3 regions of the Marinomonas sp. IMCC 4694 genome follow, and region 2 is predicted to be linked to each of the others. Evidence: predicted binding sites of a transcription regulator. Region 2 holds the regulator's gene; each other region holds the start of a gene.
The links. The regulator PhoB, encoded in region 2, activates phosphate uptake and scavenging genes when phosphate is short. The targets are predictions, from matches to a motif close to TGTCATANNNNTGTCANA.
Positions count from the first base shown of each region.

Region 1 (7,061 bases), 2.4 Mb from region 2:
GGCTTCTTTCGCGCCATGTTGCAAGGTGCTGATCATGGCTTGGATTTCGTCCGTCGACGCTTGCGTTCTGCTGGCCAATCCTCGAACCTCATCGGCTACCACAGCAAAGCCGCGACCTTGTTCGCCGGCTCTAGCGGCTTCTATGGCGGCGTTTAGTGCCAGTAGGTTAGTTTGTTCTGCAATCGCGCGAATGACGTCTAATACGGTGCCTATCGTCTGTGACTGCTCAGCTAAGTCGGTCACGGTTTTTAATCCCGCTTCTAAGTCGTAAGACAGTTTCTCAAGGGAGTTAACCGTTTGTTTAATGGACTCTTGGCCTACTTGCGTTTTGTCGACGGCTGTTTGTGCCGAGACAAGCGTAGATTGTGTGTTGTTATTCACATCGTTTTTCAATTCGTCCACTTCCATGATGGTGTCTGCCATCTGTGAAAACATGCCTTCACGCTGTTCGGTGAGGGCTTGCGTTTTGGACGCCACTGATTTGAGTTCTTGGCTTTTTTCTTCGACTTCTTGGTTAAGTGAGACCGCTTTGGTCAGCGTCTTCGACAGTCTTTTAACGAATGTATTGTAGTGAGCGGCAATCTCAGTGAGTTGATCTTTGCCGGACTCTGAAAGGCGGGTTTTCAGGTCGCCATCGCCCTCAGCCACATTTTTTAAGGCGGTTTGAATTTCGCCGATAGGCAGGAGAATGGAACGAACAATCAAAAATGAAATAAGCAGAGCGGTTAGGATAATGGCCGCGCAGATCACCCCCAATTTTACCGCTTCTTGCCTGAATTGCGTATCGACATCGTCTAAATAAATGCCTGAGCCGATAATCCAGCCCCATGGCTCGAAGCCTTGTACGTAAGAAATTTTATCAACGGGTTTTTCACTGCCTGGTTTTGGCCATAAATAATCGACGAAACCACCGCCTTGTTTTTTTACGACAGTCACAAATTCAGAAAAAAGCTTTTTGCCATTTTTGTCTTTCAGATCAGCAAGGGGTTTGCCATCTAGTGCGGGCGACACCGAGTGCATGATCATCACGGCGTTGTAATCGTTTATCCAAAAGTACTCGGATTCATCGTAACGCGTGTCTTTGATGGTTTGCATAGCGTAGCGTTGAGCTTGGGTCTTTGTTAATTCACCAGATTGTTCCAGTTTATAGAAGTGTGTGAAAACACCGGTGGCGGTTTCAACCACGTGTTTTGTTTGCGAGTATTTTTCATCGAGTAAAGATTGCTTATTTGCCGTTAGGGTGAGATAGACGACAAACAGCAACCCGAGTGAAAAGAAAGAAACGAGGCTGGTAAGCCGAAAATTGATTGGGATGTTGCGTAAGAAAGGTATCATTGTGTGGTCCTTATAAAGGTTTTTTCACTTTCATCGTGATTTAAAAGCGAGCGGGCACTGTTGGCTGCCTTGTTTTATTGACCGCTTCAAACGTGTGTGTCTGATGAATTTTGTCCTTCAAAAAGCGCACTTGTTTCATGTTTTATAGGTGATAACAGAGGGCTAAAACTAAGCCTTATCTTTTATGACCATAATGCCATTTTTCTGTCATCTCTATGTAATTTTTTGTCTGTAAATTGTTGCATAAGCTCCTTCAGTCGGAACTTTTATTTCTTAATCATCGCTTTGAATCGGTTATCCAATGCAACAGTGTATTTAATAATAGGGCAGTATTATGAAAATTGAACAACAGCACGGCTTAAGTTTCGATGAACTAGATGAGTTGGTTCGACCTGCTCCAGAAATAGTAGAGTTTGAAAAAGTGGCACTCAAAATGGTGTCCCGTCGCGGTTTCTTGGGTGGAGGCGCGTCCATCGGAGCAAGTGCATTTGTCATAGGTTCGACCACGCTGGCGGCGGGTAATGCTTTAGCCGCTGGCACGGGCCATTCTGAATCGCGTCTTGCGTTTAATATGGTGAAAGCCAATGCACTGGATACTATTACTGTACCAGAAGGCTACAAGTGGGAAGTCGTCGCGTCTTGGGGAGACCCATTGTTTAGCAATGCCCCTGCTTTTAATGCGGCGACAGGCGGTTCTGGTGCATCGCAAGAATTGGCGTTTGGGGATCATAACGATGGCATGGCATTTTTTACCCGAAATGGTAAGCAAGTGATGGCGATCAACAATGAGTACACCAACGAGAATACGCTTCACCCAGACCGTGCTGATGGCATGCCGACTACAGCCGATGATGTGCGCAAAAACAAAGCCGCACACGGTGTTTCTATCATTGAAGTAGACCAACGTGGTGGAAAATGGGGCATCGTACAAGATTCGCCTTTTAACCGTCGTATTACCGCCGATACCGAAATGGACATCACTGGTCCTGCTCGTGGCCACAAGTGGATGCAAACGTCAGACGATCCTAAGGGTTTGGTGGCAAAGGGTACTTGGAATAACTGTGGTAATGGTCAAACGCCATGGGGCACTTATCTGACTTGCGAAGAAAATTTCAACGGCTATTTCACCGCAAGCGACAAACATTACGTGATGCCAGACGCGTTCAAACGTTATGGACTTAGCACAGAGGGTCGTTATAACTGGGCGATGGCAGACAGTCGCTTTGATTTGGTTAAAGAACCGAATGAGCCAAACCGTTTCGGTTATGTGGTTGAAATCGATCCAATGGACCCAACTTCTCGTCCGAAAAAACGTACCGCTTTAGGTCGTTTTAAACATGAAAATGCTGAACTCACTATTGCTTCAAATGGCCATGTTGTTGTGTATTTAGGTGACGATGAACGCGGTGAGTTCTTATACCGTTTTGTGTCTAAACACAAATATTTAGCGGGTGGTAACAACCGCGATTTGCTTGAAGAAGGTACCTTGTACGTGGCGAAATTCCACGATAATAATCGTGGCGAGTGGTTAGCGTTAACGCCTAAAACGACGGGTATGACTGAGTCTGAAATCGCAATTCATACTCGCATGGCCGCGTCTAAAGTCGGAGCAACGACCATGGATCGTCCTGAGTGGGTTGCAGCGCATCCTCACAAGGCCGAAGTGTATTGTGCTTTGACGAACAATAAAAACCGTGGTGTGAAGCCAAATGCCGGTGGTGATTCGACGCCTGCATCCGGCCCGAACCCACGGGTAAAAAATAATTTTGGGCAAATCGTTCGTTGGATGCCAATGAGTGGCGACCATACCCATATTGAGTTCAAATGGGATTTGTTTGTTTTGGCGGGTAACCCAGCGGTGTATGACGATGCTTATGCTGGTTCCAGTAATGTGAATCAAGACAACATGTTCAATTCCCCAGATGGCCTACGATTTGATTCGAAGGGTTTGTTGTGGATTCAGACAGACGGTAACTATTCAAACGAGAAAGAATTTAAAGGCCAAGGTAACAATCAAATGTTGGTTGGGGATCCTGAAACCGGTGAAATTCGTCGCTTCTTGGTCGGTCCTAAAGAGTGTGAAATTACTGGCGCGACTTGGAATGCAGATCGCACTACTATGTTTATTGGTGTGCAGCATCCTGGCGAAAAAGGCGATTCTCATTGGCCTGATGGCGGTATGTCAGTGCCACGTTCGAGTGTCGTAGCCATTTCACGCAATGACGGCGCGGTAATAGGTTAGTTTTAGTTTATCAGAAAATGACAACCGCCCTAAATGTGTAGGGGGTTGTCATTTGCTTTTGCCTTTCTGCTTTGTTTAATCTTTGTTCGATATTGTTTCGCCTCTTCCTGATTTATTAGCACTTTGATTTATATCAGTGTTTTGATATAAGATATTTTTATACTTCCTTGTTTCATCCAGTAGAAAATGCCAGTCTTAAGTATTTGCAAAATAAGTGGCGATGTCTTACTAATAGACGAATGTAAACACGGCGGTTCAATCAAACTCGCATGAAATCATAAGGATGTAAATCATTAACGATGGATGTTGTATTTTCTAAATCATTACTATTCAAACAGGCGATTTTAACCCTAGCCTTAGCCATTGTATTAAGCGTAATCAGTAGCGTTATTCAGCTGGTGAATGCAATTCAGTACCAGAAAACACAGATCAATCAAAATTTTGAAGAGCTGCTTGCGATTGTCGATAAGCCATTATCGGAAGCCATGTTTCGGTTGGACATTGACTATGCCCAGCAGCAAATTGATAGCTTATTACTTAATGCGTCTATTGCGCACGTAGAAGTCCGAGATGACGCTGGTGTCCTGTTTGTTGAAGCAACCGCGGCCACATCGAACCATTTTGCGGTTAGCCATTCTTTAGTGAATTACTTTTTATCAGATTTACCCGATTATCAACGCCGATTACGGTTAGAAACGCCTGTTTTTGACGCTGGTACTGTTACCTTGTTGCCGGAAAAGCGGTTTTTATTAAACAAGATCTTCAAAGAACACCTGTCTATATTGACCTACAATTTATTTAAAGATGTGTTGTTAGCGTCACTTATTTGCCTGTTGTTTTATCTTTTGGTTACGCGCCCACTAAGACGCTTAACAGAGTCTTTGTCGACCGTAGATGTAAATGGCAATTTTCCCTTACCGTCGTCTTTTTACCGTCACCATCACTCTGACGAGTTGGGGGATCTACACACGACTTTTTCCCTCTTATGGAAAAAGTTAAACACGGCTCTGAGTGATTTGGAACGAAGCGACAACCACACCAAAGCCATGATAGAACATGCAGCAGATGGCATGCTTCTATTGGATCAAAATGACCGTGTTATCTTGGTGAATAGCGCCGCTGAGATTATGCTGAAAATCGAAGGTGTGGGGCTTCAGTCCAACGTGTTGGATGCCTTGTATACAGAGTCTTCTTGGGCTCAATTTACGGATGCATTAAATGGTTTAAAGTTGGATGAGCCGCTCACAGTGGAAGCAACTTACAAAGCAAAAGACATTGAGTTGTCGGTTGAAATCCGAATGGTCAAGTATCAGATACAGAGCAATATTGAAACGTTGCTGTTGATTCGTGATGTTTCTGAACGCAAGCAAACGCAAGCGCATATCCACCATCTGGCGTACTATGATTCGGTTACCACGCTGCCAAATCGTCAATACTTTGTAGATCAGGTTGGTAACGCTTTGCGCAACCAAAAAACCAAGACCTCCGGCTGTTATTCCGCTGTGATTTTTATGGATTTGGATCGGTTTAAAACCATCAACGATTCCTTGGGGCACGATGTTGGTGACCAGTTATTAGCTTGTGTGGCGACACAACTGTCTTTACTTATGGACGATAACGTGATTATTGCCAGAATGGGAGGGGATGAGTTTGCCTTCTTGTTTATTAATATCGCGGAGAATGCCGTCCAAGCCGAAAAACTATCCACGCAGTTTGCGAATCAACTCATGACTGCTTGCCAACAAGTTAAAAAAGTAGCGCGTCATGAGGTGCACATCACGGCGAGTTTAGGCGGGACTATTTTTGATGGCAAAGAGAGGTCTGTCGAGGCGATTTTGAAACAAGCCGATACGGCTTTGTATCGTGCAAAAGAGTCTGGTCGCAATACTTTCGCTTTGTATATGGATGACATGCAAGCGGTGTCTGATGCACGTCTTGAAATGGAAAAAGCACTGCATCACGCCACAGAAAACACGCTTTTTCAACTTTATTATCAACCGCAGACCAATGCCAACAATGAGCTTATCGGGGCTGAAGCACTGATCCGATGGAACGACCCGAAACGGGGGTTTATTTCTCCGGCTGAGTTTATTCCTGTGGCCGAAGAAATAGGACTGATTGTCGAAATAGGCCATTGGGTTTTAAACGAAGCCTTGTCACAAGTCGCAACGTGGTTACGAGAAGGGAAGTGGCGTCGCTCCTGGCGTATGTCGATTAATGTCAGCCCAATTCAATTTCAACAAGCGAGTTTTTTGCCGATGCTTACGGCTCAATTAGCAAAACATAAAGTCCCTGCCAGTTGCATCGACCTTGAAATTACAGAAAATATGTTGTTGAACGATTTAGCCACATCCTTAGAAAAAATGAACGACATCAAGGGGATGGGCATTCATCTCTCTATTGATGACTTTGGTACGGGGTACTCATCGCTTAAATACTTAAAATCTTTGCCGATTGACCGATTAAAAATAGACCAATCCTTCGTGCGTGATTTGTTAACCGATAAAAGCGACGAAGCGATAGTCCATGCTGTGATTGCCATGGCAAAAGCCTTGAATATTAGCGTTATTGCTGAAGGAGTAGAAACCTTCCTGCATTATGAACGATTGCGTGAAATTGGGTGTTATTATTACCAAGGTTATTACTTTGGTCATCCTCTTCCGTCTGATGATTTTACGGTCGCGTTTGTAGACAGCGTCCTCTCCCCTAAACTTTCTTGATATCCTATTATCCTATTATCGTGTTTTGATTTTTGTGCGACTATGTTGCCATGAAACGCGACGACGGAACACACACAGAGCTGATCAATCCGACACATAGGAGCACGTATGTCCACATTATTTCATTACGCTTTTCACGTAACGTCACTGGAGAAAACACGCCAGTTTTATACGCACGTACTCGGCTGTACGGAAGGGCGAAGCACAGAGACTTGGGTTGATTTTGATTTTTATGGCCATCAGTTATCATTGCATTTAGGCACGCCAAGCCCAACGACCAACACAGGTCGTGTAGGGGATTACCTTGTGCCAATGCCTCATTTTGGCCTGATATTACCGTTGGACGAATGGCAAGCCGTAGCGGCTAGATTAACTCACGCCAACGTGATGTTTGATCTTGCGCCTAGCGTACGTTTTGAAGGTTTGCCTGGCGAGCAATGGACTCTTTTTTTCAAAGATCCCAGCGGTAATGCGATTGAATTAAAAGGCTTTAAAGACCCCGCTCAGGTTTATGCACGATGATTTCTTTGGTGCCTTTTATGGTGATTCCTTTTGTAAGTCGCTTGGATTTGGACGCGCAACAAGCGTGGATTGATGTCTTATCAGCCGCCATGCCAGACGAGCATATCGTGCCCTTCGCGACGTTAACTCCAGAGCAAAAATCAGCTTGTCATTTGGCGATAGTGGCGGACCCTGAACCGAATGATTTACTGGCGTTACCTGCTTTGACCTGGGTACACAGTGTGTGGGCCGGTGTCGAACGT
Region 1 covers NZ_VSRV01000001.1:1,078,124-1,085,184, forward strand. Annotated here, with positions in the region: gene FXV75_RS04970 (methyl-accepting chemotaxis protein) at 1-1,335, opposite strand, end outside; gene FXV75_RS04975 (PhoX family protein) at 1,670-3,577, shown strand; gene FXV75_RS04980 (putative bifunctional diguanylate cyclase/phosphodiesterase) at 3,877-6,297, shown strand; gene FXV75_RS04985 (VOC family protein) at 6,406-6,819, shown strand; gene FXV75_RS04990 (2-hydroxyacid dehydrogenase) at 6,837-7,061, shown strand, end outside.
Region 1: the regulator PhoB is predicted to act here: its motif matches at 1,541-1,558, upstream of FXV75_RS04975 (PhoX family protein).

Region 2 (7,061 bases):
TAATAAAAACAACGTACCCCGTCATTTGTGGCCCTGGCTAGTCACACAAGACTCGTTAACCGCAACGTTACAAAGCCTTGGCATTCTGACGGTCGACGTGCTTGAAGACACTTGGGGGGCTCCTACATCGCGCGAAAGAAGAAGGCTGTCCTTACGTCCAAGAGAAGCGGCTCGCATTCGCACTGTTCTACTCAGAATAAACGGCTCAGCGGTTATTTACGCACGGTCAGTGATCCCTGCTCGATCATTGCGTGGTCATTGGCGACAAGTAAAACAGTTAAAAAATACCCCCCTAGGTGGTTACCTTTTTCAGTACAGGGCCTTACGCAGGAGCGCGATTGAAGTGACCCAATTACCCAAGCGCCTGTTTCCTAATCAGGCCTCGGCACTGTGGGCAAGACGCTCTGTGTTTCACCAATATGGCCCCGGCATACTAGTGAACGAAGCTTTTTTTGATGACATTCCCCTAAAACCGCCGTTTGGATTTTTATGAGCATGCTAAAAGACTACGCAGACTTAACACGATTTAACAAACCTATCGGCTCTTTTTTAGTGCTGTGGCCCACCTTATGGGCTTTGTGGCTCGCGGCCGATGGTTTGCCTGAATGGCACCTTATCGTCATTTTTGTGTTAGGAGTATTCAGCATGCGCTCCGCAGGCTGTGTCATCAATGATTATGCCGACCGAAAAGTTGACGGCTACGTTGACCGTACCAAAAATCGCCCCCTGCCTTCTGGCCGAGTGTCTGAAAAAGAGGCGTTAATGCTGTTTGCTGGGCTGTGCTTACTAAGCTTTATACTGGTGCTTTTTACCGATGTAAGAACCATCATGCTGTCCTTTGCTGGCCTAGGGTTAGCGGTGCTTTACCCCTTTATGAAACGTTATACGCACCTGCCTCAACTCTTTCTTGGGTTGGCGTTTTCGTGGTCGATTCCCATGGCATACAGCGCACAAGGGGGCGACCTAACGGATCCTGAACTGTGGATGCTGTTTATAGCCAACTGCTTTTGGACGATTGCCTATGATACCTACTATGCTATAACAGATCGCCCAGACGACTTAAAAATTGGCATCAAATCCACTGCCATTTTATTTGGCCAATACGACTTATTTGTGATTGTATGTTTGCAAGGTTTGACCTTATCGTTACTGACGTGGATCGGCGTGCTTGCCACATTAAATTGGCCCTATTTCGCCGCACTCGTTCTGTGTAGTGGGCTTTTTTATCAACAATTTAGCCAAGCCAAAACACGGGATCGACACGCTTGCTTTCGCTCTTTTTTAGATAATAATCGCATTGGGGGCTGTATTTTTCTTGGCCTAGCTTTCAGCTATTTTATCTAATTTATGGCAAAGTTATGACAATGTAACCGAATTGTCACATTTGACCGCTTTAATGAAACCGTTCCTGAGATGAGGGTGTATCCTGTGACCGGTAAAAAAGTATTAATAATTGACGACGAATCTTCCATTCGTGAAATGATCGCCATTGCACTTGAAATGGCGGGCTATGAATATTTGGAAGCCGAAAATATTCAGCAAGCTCATGAGATAATTGTCGACCATCGGCCCGACCTTATCCTAGTCGACTGGATGATGCCTGGTGGCAGCGGTATCGAGCTGACTCGTCGACTTAAAAAAGACACCACTACGGCAGAAATACCGGTGATTATTTTGACGGCTAAAAGCGAAGAAGATAACAAAATTCAAGGGCTAGAAGTTGGCGCGGATGATTACATCACCAAGCCCTTCTCACCTAGAGAATTGGTCGCCCGACTCAAAGCCGTATTGCGTCGTGCTACGCCTCAGGGCGTGGACGAGCCGCTTGAAGTGGAAGGCTTAACGCTTGATCCTATTAGCCAACGGGTTACCATAGATAACCGCCCGTTAGACATGGGGCCAACAGAATATCGTTTGCTAAAATTTCTCATGACTCACCAAGAACGCGCCTACTCAAGAGCCCAATTATTGGATCAAGTCTGGGGAGGCAATGTGTATGTTGAAGAGCGTACCGTCGATGTGCATATTCGTCGTCTACGCAAAGCCATTGGTAGCTCTCATGATTTCTTAATTCAAACGGTACGAGGGACTGGCTACCGCTTCTCTGCAAAAAGGTCTGTATGAAAACAATATGGCGAAACACCTTTCTCACATGGTTAGCAGGCCTTGCCTCCTGTGTTGTCATTGGCCTAATCATTGGTCAACTATTAGGTGTTTTACTGCTGTACGTTTTAGGATCGCTGTATTTACAGCTTTATCAGCTTTATCAATTTCATTATTGGTTGCGACATTCTGGACGTGGCGCTCCTCCTGAAGCCAGCGGCATTTGGGGCGATGTGTTTGATGCCGTACATCGATTACAAAAGAAGCAACGCAAATCGAAACGTCGAATGCGCCAAGCACTGACCAGAATAGAAAGCTCCACCGCTGCATTAAAAGAAGGCGTCATCATGGCGGATAACCAAGGTAATTTAGAGTGGTGGAACAATTCCGCGGCCGATTTTTTTGGTTTAGTTCGTCCAGTCGATCGCGGTCAAATGATCACGAACATTGTGCGCAGCCCAGAGTTTTTTAGATATTTTAGTCAAAAGCGTTTTGGTGAGCCCTTAGTCATTAAATCCCCATCAATGGAAGGCATCTACCTAGAAATCCAAACCACATTGTACGATAAAAACGATCACCTTATTTTTATCAGAGATGTAACCCGCTTGCACCTGATGGAGCAAATGCGAAAAGACTTTGTCGCTAACGCTTCTCATGAATTAAAAACCCCCCTTACCGTGATTAAAGGCTACCTAGAAACCTTAGGCATGTTCAAAGATAAGTTACCTGCCAGTATGCAAAAGGGCATCGTCAACATGTCTGAACAGTCGGAACGCATGGAACAACTGATCGAAGACCTTCTCTTACTCTCTCGCTTAGAAAGCAATGACAAACGCGAAGAAAACCAGTGGCATAGCGTAAGCGACATCGTCAAAACCATCACCAATGCCACTGCGCCTATTCTGTCGGAACAACACATCATCGACGTACACATTCCAGATAATGCTCACCTTTACGGTGCTTATAAAGAATTATACAGCGCGTTTTCTAACCTCGTGGTGAATGCTATAAAATACTCCCCTGAAGGCGGCAATATTACCGTCACATGGGAATCCAACGAGCTAAACGGAATTTTCTCGGTACAAGACACGGGCATCGGCATTGAGCCAAACTACATCCCGCGGCTAACAGAGCGTTTTTTTAGAGTAGACAAAGGACGAGGATCAAAAACGGGGGGCACAGGATTAGGGCTGGCAATTGTTAAGCACATTTTACTGCACCACGACGCCAAATTGCAGGTAAAAAGCCAACCGGGCATCGGCAGTAAGTTTGCTTGCTACTTCCCTGCTAGCAGAGTACGGAACGACAACCGCCCTGTACCGCCAACGTCTTAAAACGCTCTCCCCTTGCGCGCACAACGCAACGGGTAAAACAAAGAAAAACTCACAAGCTGTCGAATAATGTGCTAATAAAAACTTCTTTTTCACTGTCTTGATCGATCAGTCCCAGCACCACCGTCAAAAACGTAGAGTCGTGTTTTTTCTCTGTGGTTGAAACAGACTGTATGTAGTAATTCAGGCGATTAACCTGGCCGGAAAATTCCAAATCCAACACCGCTTGGCCCAATACTTGAGGCACCACGTCGTCGCTTTTTATCAACATGGTCGCCTCTGTCTTACTGAATTGAATCACCATGCAACGAAATTGTTTGTTTTCAAATCGCACCAGTGTCGGTATTTTCACCTCTTTGACAGATACAACGGGCGCGTCAGGGTGAGTAAATTTCGTCGCCTTTACGGGCGCCGATCTCCCCCCTCCCATCAGAATATCTAACGACGCCGCCCCCACACCACCGGGACTAATGGATTCACGGGGCTTTTGCGACGCTAACCGATGCTCAAGGCCGTGTTTCTTCGCGGCGGACATCACCTTGCTCACCAGCTGCTCGCTGGAAAAAGGCTTACCAAGATAATCCGTTACACCAGACTGCACCGCTTCGACAACGTGGCTTTTATCGCCACGACTGGTGATCATCACAAAGGGGACGTCTGCTTTTTTATAATTAGGCTGATCTCGGCACCATTTCAGCAACTCGACCCCCGTCACTTCAGGCATTTCCCAGTCACACAACACCATATCAAACTGCATTTTTGACATGAGTTGTTGCGCCTTTCGACCATTTATTGCGTCTTCAATCTCCACCGCGGGAAACTGCTTACGCAGTGTACGGCGGATCAAATCGCGCGTAAAAGAAGCATCATCAACGATTAAGATTTTCATGGCCATTACCATACTCCACGGGGGCGATCTAACAACGCGGAAAAGTCACCGTGTTGTGTTCTAAACACCGAAATCCATAACAAGGTGGCGGCCACAACTGCAATCGGCATCATAAATACATTAAAAATAGGAATCGCTAAACCGACCATTACAATGGCACCAAACGTCCAGCACAACAAAGGCTTGCTGCGCAACGCCATCCGCATCTCGTGAAAAGTCACCTTGTTGTTATCGAAGGCATAATCCATGTACTGTAAAGACAACATCCACATGGAAAATAACAGCAGTAACACCGGCGCAATGACGTTCACTAAAGGGATAAACGACAACAAAAGCAACAAAATAAAACGAGGCAAAAAGTAGAGTATTTTTTGGAATTCACGCTGCAAACTGCGCCCCGCAATCGCCATAATAACGCCCGCGGTTAAGGTTTCATCGAACACTTTACCGGTTTGTTTTGCTTCTACTTTTTCCGCCAAAAAAGCCATAAACGGCGCCGCTAAAATATTCACCCCAACAGAAAAACTGTAAAACAACAACACGCTAATAATGGCCGCAAAAATCAAATAAAACAGCCAATTAAGAAAAGACACCCACTCGGGCAAGTACCCCATTGCTGAATCCATCAGGGTTTGAAAATAACTGAACGCCACAAAATACAATAAGCCTATCAGCAAGCAATTCGCGAGTAAGGGCGCCAATATAAACAGCCTTAACTCTTTAGAAAGCACCAATGGAAAGGCTTTTAAAAAAGCCCCAGCCGCTTTAAATGGGTGTGTGATCACGGTATCGTTTTACCTTTTTGTCTATTTTTGTAAAGAGCGGACAGAATATCATGAGGGCATTCTAGGCTCCACAACGCGGTTCTAATTACCTGTGTTTAAAGCAAACATTCACCACATTTCGCTTTATCGGGATAAAAAATTGTTTTTTTTCAAATCAATGCAGTCTTATGGCGTCGTTGTCTAGCAATCGTCTAAAAAGCCCGCTATTTTTATTCATTGTCCATTTTCTTTACTGGCTATTTTTGTAGCGGTTTTAAGGCTCAGCCCCATGCGTGTGTTCACTTTCTGTGTTTTGCTGTTTTTAGGCTTTTTCTCTGTGGTAACTCACGCCACAGAGACGCCACAAGGTCCTGTGATTCTCACCGTTTCAGACACCATTCATACCAAGCCTTCAAAACAAGGTGTTACGTTCGATATGGCCATGCTGAACCGGTTGCCGCAACGCTTTGTGACCACACGCACTCCATGGACAAAAGAAGTGCACACCTACCAAGGCTTCTCGGCGGTTGATCTTTTCGCTTATATAAAAAGCGAGGGGACACGGTTAAAAGTCACTGCGCTTAATCAATACATGACGGACATCCCACTCACTGACTTTGTTGAGCATGGGGCCATTTTTGCGACCCACATGGATGGCAACCTAATAAGCATCAGAAACCTTGGTCCGATTATGATGATCTATCCATTCGACGACAAAGAAACGCTGAAATCTGAAGAGTATTATGGGCGCTCTATCTGGCAAATTAGTCGCATTGAATCGATGGTCTTAATGGAGTAAAACCGTGCGATTATTTCAACGAACCCCTTGGCTCTCTCAAATTAAACAATGGGTCTTATACGGTTTTATTGCGCTTATTATCGCCCTTTCTATCACGGTGTTAAGCATTATTACGTTCACCAGCGACAGCTCAAATAACAACGGCCGTCGAGTGTTTGAAAGCACACTGTGGAACGCGCTGCAATTGCATGTGCAATCTTATCGCTTTCTCAATTACTTGATTCAACTAGACAAGACAGCGCCTTCACTGCAAGGAAATGCGTTTTTCGAATACGATCTTTTAATGAGCCGTGTTGACCTGCTCAGAAGAGGCGACGTCGGCGAACTGATTCGTAATTTTGAAAATGGCCGTACCACGAGGTTGCTCAATATCATCAATGGAGAATTGGAGTTACTCAGTTTTCAGCTCTCAAAAATTGAAAACGGTGAATACGATTACCTTCCTAGCCTAATAGAACGCCTTCACAACATCGACGAGCAGATCAATGAGTTTGTCACACTCGTTAATAATGGCAGCAATCAATACATCAGCTCACAACGCCAGTTATTACAAGAAAACTTAGACGCCATTCAAATGCTCGCTATGAGCCTTTTCCTTTGTCTCTTGTGCTTAGGCTTTTTTATCATAAAAGGCATCAGCGAATTGCAGCGTACGTATTTACACAATAAACGCCTTACTGCGAGCATCAAAAGTGTTCATGAAGACAAAGTCGACATTCTGGCTTTTATTCATCAAGAAATTCGCTCTCCTATTAGTGCGATTTTAGGCAGCGCCAATACCCTCAGTAAAAGGAGTATGCCCAACGATACCGACAAGCTTTCAGAGCATATCGAAGAGTCTGGGCTGCAATTGCTTCATACTATTGAAATGCTGTCAGACTTGGCGCTCATTGACGCTAAAAAACTGATACTTACCCCCACTGATGGCTCATTACACGTGCATATTGAAAGCTGCTTTGCCTTGCTAAACACCCAAATGACACGAAAAAATGTGCAGAGTATTCTGTATATAGACCCACTTTTACCCACGCCACTGAGTTTGGATTTTGTGCGTGTAAAAGAGATCGTTGTAGCCTTACTGCAAAATGCCGTTACCCATACGCCCTCTGGCAGCATCAGTTTACAAATCAGACGTCCAGCGTCGACAAGCGCGCACCTGTCTCGACTGGCGGATA
Region 2 covers NZ_VSRV01000001.1:3,458,224-3,465,284, forward strand. Annotated here, with positions in the region: gene FXV75_RS15910 (chorismate--pyruvate lyase family protein) at 1-493, shown strand, start outside; gene ubiA (4-hydroxybenzoate octaprenyltransferase) at 490-1,344, shown strand; gene phoB (phosphate regulon transcriptional regulator PhoB) at 1,429-2,124, shown strand; gene phoR (phosphate regulon sensor histidine kinase PhoR) at 2,121-3,437, shown strand; gene FXV75_RS15930 (response regulator) at 3,487-4,329, opposite strand; gene cysZ (sulfate transporter CysZ) at 4,329-5,108, opposite strand; gene FXV75_RS15940 (hypothetical protein) at 5,377-5,886, shown strand; gene FXV75_RS15945 (sensor histidine kinase) at 5,891-7,061, shown strand, end outside.

Region 3 (7,061 bases), 3.2 Mb from region 2:
TGACGTTTGCAGGCGGAAATCCATTAGAAGTGCAAGCAAAACACGCGGACCGTATCATTCACGTTCACTGTAAAGATCTTCGCCCTGAGATTTTAAAAGATGCCAAGAACCGCGACATCAGCTTTTTAAATGCGATGTTAAACGGTGTGTTTACCGTGCCTGGTGACGGTTTTATCGATTACAGCAGTTTATTCAAACAACTGAAAGCCAGTAACTATTCAGGCTGGTTAGTGGTAGAAGCAGAACAAGATCCTGCCGTTGCGCACCCGTTAACCTACGCAACTCTTGGGGCCAACAACTTAAAGGCGCTCTGCGCTGAATCCGGGTTAGACATCGTCCAATAAGCGCTCTTTTTCTATGAGGCCAACGCGAGACACTAGATAAACAGTGTTCGCCTCAACAAACACATGCAAACGTTAGGTATTCTCATGAAAACATTAGGTACTCTGCACACATTAGGTAATTATATTAACGGTCAGCAAATTGCCAGCCAAAGCGGTCGCACAGGTCCAGTCTATAACCCAGCAACAGGCGCGCAATCCATGAACGTGGCTCTATCAAGCGCAGACGAAACTCGCACTGCGATTGAATCAGCACAAGAAGCGTTCAAAACATGGAGCAAGGTCACGCCACTTAACCGCGCTCGTGTCATGTTTAAATTCAAAGCCCTACTAGAACAACACGCCGACGAAATCGCAGAAATGATCACCAGCGAGCATGGCAAAGTATTTTCCGACGCAAAAGGGGAATTAACTCGCGGCATCGAAGTGGTTGAGTTTGCTTGCGGCATCCCACACCTTCAAAAAGGCGAACACAGCCTAAATGTCGGTCGCGGCGTAGACAGCATGTCTTTGATGCAACCTCTTGGTGTGTGCGCGGGTATTTCGCCGTTCAACTTCCCTGCTATGGTTCCTATGTGGATGTTCCCTGTTGCCATTGCCAGCGGCAATACATTTGTGATGAAACCATCAGAAAAAGATCCTTCTGTGCCGCTTCGCTTGGCTGAGTTGCTTACGGAGGCCGGCTTGCCAGATGGCGTATTTAACATCGTTAATGGTGATAAAGAAGCCGTGGACGTATTGCTAACGGACGAACGAGTTCAAGCGGTTAGTTTTGTTGGTTCAACACCTATTGCTGAATACATTTACGCAACAGCATCCGCTCATGGCAAACGCGTTCAAGCACTTGGTGGGGCAAAAAATCACATGATCGTCATGCCAGATGCGGATCCTAGCCAAGTGGTTGGTTCTCTAATGGGGGCAGCTTACGGTTCAGCGGGCGAGCGTTGCATGGCGATTTCTGTTGCGGTCTGTGTGGGCGATGACGTTGCTGATAACCTCATCGACAGCTTAAGTATCGAAATCGACGGAATGCGCGTCGGCCCAGGTGTTGGACTACCAGAAGAGGCTCACATGGGCCCTGTTATTTCCAAAGAACATTGCGCAAAAATCAAAGACTACATCAGCATTGGTGTGGAAGAAGGCGCAACCTTGGTGCGTGATGGGCGTGATTTTGTCTATCCAGGCAATGAAAATGGTTACTTCGTTGGACCCACCTTGTTCGACAATGTGAAACAAGGCATGCGTGTTTACAACGAAGAAATTTTTGGTCCTGTTTTATGCGTGGTTCGCGCCAACAGTTACCAAGAAGCATTGGATATGATCAATGCCCACGAATACGGTAATGGCACCTCAATCTTCACCCGTGATGGCGATACCGCTCGTCAATTCTGTGAAGACGTTCAAGTCGGCATGGTTGGCGTAAATGTGCCCATTCCGGTGCCAATGGCATTCCACAGCTTTGGCGGCTGGAAACGTTCTTTGTTCGGTCCATTGCACATGCACGGTCCAGACGGCGTACGTTTCTACACTCGCATGAAAACCATCACGGCACGCTGGCCAACAGGACTTCGCGCTGGCGCAGAGTTTTCAATGCCAACGATGAAGTAAACCGTACCCGAGCTCAGTCGTACACTGCGTTATAACTCTCTAGTAGACGACTTTTTAGCCCACCTTTTGGTGGGTTTTTTTTGCCTGATGCAAATGAATATCTCAGGTCATATATCCGCCATCACGACGTCACGCTGCTGTCATATTAACGCTCTACTCTGGTTAATAAGATATCCAAAAATTATTAAAGCGGAGCATCACTGTGATACAAGTCGAGCAAATGATTGCCAGTAAATCGCCTCAGTTTTTCGATAAAAGCCCATTTATCACTCGCCCAACGTTAAGCGTGTTAAAGCGCTTATTCCACGAAAGGGAAGTAAACCAATTCTTGGAAAAAAACCACGGCTGTGTCGGCTTCGAATTTATTGATCGAGTGCTTGATCACTTCAATTTCAGCTATCAAGTCAGCCAAATAGACCGTCGTAATATTCCCGCAAGCGGGCGTGTAATGATCATCGCCAACCACCCTCTTGGCGCCTTGGATGGCCTCGCTTTGCTGCGATTAATCGGTGAAATTCGCCCTGACGTTAAGATAGTAGCAAACGACTTGTTGATGGGCTTTGATGGATTAAAACAGCGGGTTCTTCCCGTTGATAATCTTGGTGGAAAAACCGGACGCCAACAACTCAAAGCCATCATGAGCTGCTTACACAATGAAGAAGCGGTGATCATTTTCCCAGCGGGGGAAGTGTCTCGTATGTCGCCTAGTGGCGTAAAAGACCAGCAGTGGAATCAGAACTATCTGAAGCTGGCACAAAAGACCAACAGTCCGTTATTGCCGGTTCACATTGGTGGCCGTAACTCTATGTTGTTTTACACAAGCTCCATTTTATACCGTCCGTTGTCGACGATTCAGCTTGCAAATGAAATGTTTCGCCAACGCAATCGCAAGATCCCCATGCAGGTTGGTCAAGCGATTCCGATTCAAGAATTAGCCAAACTGCCATTGAGCGACAAAGAAAAAAACAAATTAGTAAAACGTCATTTGTACCGGATCGCTAAGGGCAAAAAACCGCTTCTAAAAACCGAGAAAACGGTAGAACACCCACAAAACAGACAGATGATCAAACAAGAGCTGAAAGTCTCAGAGCACCTTGGCAGCACCAAAGACAACAAGCAAATTTACCTTGTTGATTACGATCCGATGTCGGTAACGATGAAGGAAATTGGACGTTTACGCGAAATCGCCTTTCGTAAAGTAGGTGAAGGCACAGGCGAGCGTTCGGACTTAGATAAGTTCGACCAACATTACCGCCATTTGATTTTATGGGATGAAGAAGAACTGGAAATTGTGGGCGCTTATCGCATCGGCGAAGTCGCTCGCTACATGAAAGAAGACAAACCAAACCGCATTTACAGCGCCGAACTGTTCAAATACTCCTGCGACATGGAACCGTATTTTGAACAAGGCATCGAGCTAGGCCGCAGCTTCATCCAACCAAAATACTGGGGCAAACGCAGCTTAGATTATTTGTGGTACGGCATTGGGGCTTACTTAGATAAGCACCCTGACATTCGTTACATGTTTGGCCCTGTCAGCCTAAGCAACAGCTACCCTCAAGTGGCCAAAGACTTCATTGTGTCTTTTTACACGCTTTACTTTGCCGACAAAGAACACCTAGCGCGCTCTTTCACGCCGTATCAGGTAAACGCCGAACACAATGACATTATTGCAAACATGTTCAGCGGTGACGATTACGAAGAAGATTTTAGAGTGCTAAAAGAACAACTCAGCCATTTTGGAGCGAGTGTGCCTACGTTGTTCAAGCAATACAGTGAATTGTGTGAGCCGGGCGGGGTTCGCTTCTTGGACTTTGGTGTCGATGCCGACTTTGGCTACTGTGTGGACGGATTAGTCCTAGTAGACCTAAATACCGTCAAAGAAGCGAAAAACAAACGCTACCGTGGTCACAACCAATAACACGACGCCTGACAACTATGAGTCGTGATGGTGATTTGAATGATGCGCATGGTGATGGTCTTGTTGTTCTGGTCGTTTGAAAAACGCCAAATAGATGATCTTAATAACAAGCATCACACTTAACACAATGAGAACGCCCATTTGAATGTCCATACAAACACCTCATTATTTTTGTTGTCATTTGAGTGTAGGACATTTAGAGCAAGCGAATTGTGAATTTACGTCTTTAAATTGTACCCTTTGGTAAGCCCAAAAATGGCGCACCCGTACACGGTTTTAAGGCAAATTTGGCTCATAAATTCGACAGCACACGCTCTCACATTGTTTTTTTGATTGAAAATTAAGCGGTTAGAAAGTTTGGCGTAAGCCTTGCTTATGCTCTACCAAGAAGCTATTTCATCGTCCCTCAGGCTTTTGCAGTAGCCTAACTATTATTTGTCTATCGCTAGACCATGGAGCTGGAAATGATTGAAAAAACCTATTTGAAAACCAAGCCAGAATGCAAAGTAAAGTTCGCGATTCCTGTAGAAGCAGTAGGTGACGCGAAAAACGTTGCCTTGGTGGGCGACTTCAATAATTGGGATTGCACTGCAAACCTGATGAAGAAACAGAAGTCCGGTGTTTATGCTTCAACGCTCAATCTGGATATCGATACGGCTTATCAGTTCAGATACGTCATTGACGGCACAGAATGGCTAAACGACGACATGGCAGACGACTATGTTCCCAGCCCCGTCAGCCAAGACTCAAACAGCGTATTACACCTGTAATCATCCGGCTTTCGCTCTTTGTTCAAAACCACAGCAAAGAGCGCCCCTCTTCTTATAAACCAAAACAAATACCGGTCACAAAACGCTCAAAAACGTCCCCTTAACGACGCTTTCACGCTATGCCCTTTTTACTCGACTGCCATTTGAGTGCGAAAATGTGTACAATGTTTTTTATTAAACGTGCGTTTAACAAAAAACACTCCTTGGTGCTCCGAACACTACTTGCCAAGCAGCATCGAATAGACGGAAGAGGTATTTTATGACACATCAGCAGCAATACATTCACGGCCGCTACCATGCATCCACCAGCGGTGAACATTTTGAAACAATCAACCCAGCGACAGGCGAAGTGATTGCAACAATAGAGCACGCAGGCCAAGCAGAACTCGATGCTGCTATTGAATCCGCAAAGCAAGGTCAAAAAGTATGGGCGGCAATGAGCGCCGTTGAACGCGGACGCATTCTTAAAAAAGCCGCCGACTTGTTACGCGAAAATAACGAAGAGCTAGCTCGTCTCGAAGTACTAGACACTGGCAAACCACTGCAAGAAGCCATTTGCGTAGACATTCAAACGGGCGCTGACGTAATCGAATATTACGCAGGTCTAACCGACAAGATCCAAGGCGACTACCAAGACCTTGGCAATGGCAACTTCTTCTACACTCGTCGTGAGCCGCTTGGCATTTGCGCAGGCATCGGCGCGTGGAACTATCCAATCCAAATCGCCATGTGGAAATCTGGCCCAGCGCTGGCTGCGGGTAACGCTATGATCTTCAAACCGTCTGAAGAAACACCGCTTACCGCCCTTAAACTGGCCGAAATCTTTACCCAAGCAGGCTTGCCAGATGGCGTATTCAACGTCATCCAAGGCGATGCCAGAACAGGCCAAATGATCACCGCACATCCTGAGATCGACAAAGTCTCGTTCACTGGCGAAGTGGGCACAGGCAAAAAAGTCATGGCCGCTTCGGCGCAATCTTTGAAACAGGTAACCATGGAACTGGGTGGTAAATCGCCAATGATCATTTTCCCAGACATGCCAGTGGATCAAGCCGTTTCGGCCGCCATGCTCGCCAATTTTTACACCCAAGGTGAAGTGTGCACCAACGGCACTCGTGTTTTTGTTCATGCCGACATGCTCGACGCTTTCACCAAAGAACTGAAAACGCGCACTGAAGCCATGATCATTGGTGACCCAATGGACATGAACACACAAGTTGGCGCATTGATTTCTAAAGACCACATGCAAAAAGTCTTGGGTTACATTCAAGCGGCCAAAGACGCAGGCGCAACCTTATTGTGCGGCGGTTACCAAGTGACTGAAAACGGCTTAGACAAAGGCGCGTTTGTTGCTCCGACGGTTTTCACCGATTGCACCGACGACATGCCACAAGTGCGCGACGAAATCTTCGGCCCTGTGATGTCAGTGCTTAGCTTCACCGACGAAGACGAAGTCATTGCTCGCGCTAACGATACTAAACTGGGCCTAGCGGCTGGCGTTTTCACCAAAGACTTCGCCCGCGCACACCGCGTGATTGGCCAAATGCAAGCCGGTATTTGCTGGATCAACGCATGGGGTTCTTCTCCGGCTGAAATGCCAGTGGGCGGTTACAAAGAGTCTGGTATTGGCCGTGAAAACGGCATCGAAACCTTGTACCACTACACGCAAACGAAGAGTGTCTTTGTCGACCTAAACGACATTCAAAGCCCTTACTGAGCGGGACGCTTAACTCTTAATAGATGAGAACAGTCATGGCAAACGAAACGTACGATTACATCATCGTCGGTGCTGGCTCTGCAGGGTGTGTGCTGGCAGACCGACTCACCGAAAGCGGCGAACATTCGGTTTTGTTATTAGAAATGGGCGGCTCGGATAAAAGCATTTTTATTCAAATGCCGACCGCCTTGTCTTACCCAATGAACACGACTAAATACGCGTGGCAATTTCATACGGACAAAGAACCCGGTCTTGATGGCCGTGAAATGCATTGTCCACGCGGTAAAGTATTAGGCGGCTCCTCGTCGATCAACGGCATGGTCTATGTGCGTGGTCACGCGTGTGATTTCGACCAATGGGAAGAAAACGGCGCAAAAGGTTGGAATTACCAAACCTGCCTGCCCTACTTCAAAAAAGCCGAAACCTGGAAAGGCGGCGCGGATCTCTACCGTGGTGGCGATGGCCCATTGTCGACCAACAACGGCAACGACATGACCTACAACCCGCTTTACCAAGCCTTTATCGATGCCGGCGAAGAAGCAGGTTACGGCAAAACCGACGACTACAACGGTCATCGCCAAGAAGGCTTTGGCGCCATGCACATGACGGTAAAAAATGGCGTACGCGCTTCTACGTCAAACGCTTACTTACGTCGTGCTATGACACGACCTAACCTGACGCTCAAAACGGGTGTATTGAGCCAC
Region 3 covers NZ_VSRV01000001.1:271,498-278,558, reverse strand. Annotated here, with positions in the region: gene iolE (myo-inosose-2 dehydratase) at 1-344, shown strand, start outside; gene FXV75_RS01285 (CoA-acylating methylmalonate-semialdehyde dehydrogenase) at 447-1,949, shown strand; gene FXV75_RS01280 (GNAT family N-acyltransferase) at 2,152-3,870, shown strand; gene FXV75_RS16305 (hypothetical protein) at 3,886-4,023, opposite strand; gene FXV75_RS01275 (isoamylase early set domain-containing protein) at 4,335-4,640, shown strand; gene betB (betaine-aldehyde dehydrogenase) at 4,900-6,357, shown strand; gene betA (choline dehydrogenase) at 6,393-7,061, shown strand, end outside.
Region 3: the regulator PhoB is predicted to act here: its motif matches at 2,077-2,094, upstream of FXV75_RS01280 (GNAT family N-acyltransferase).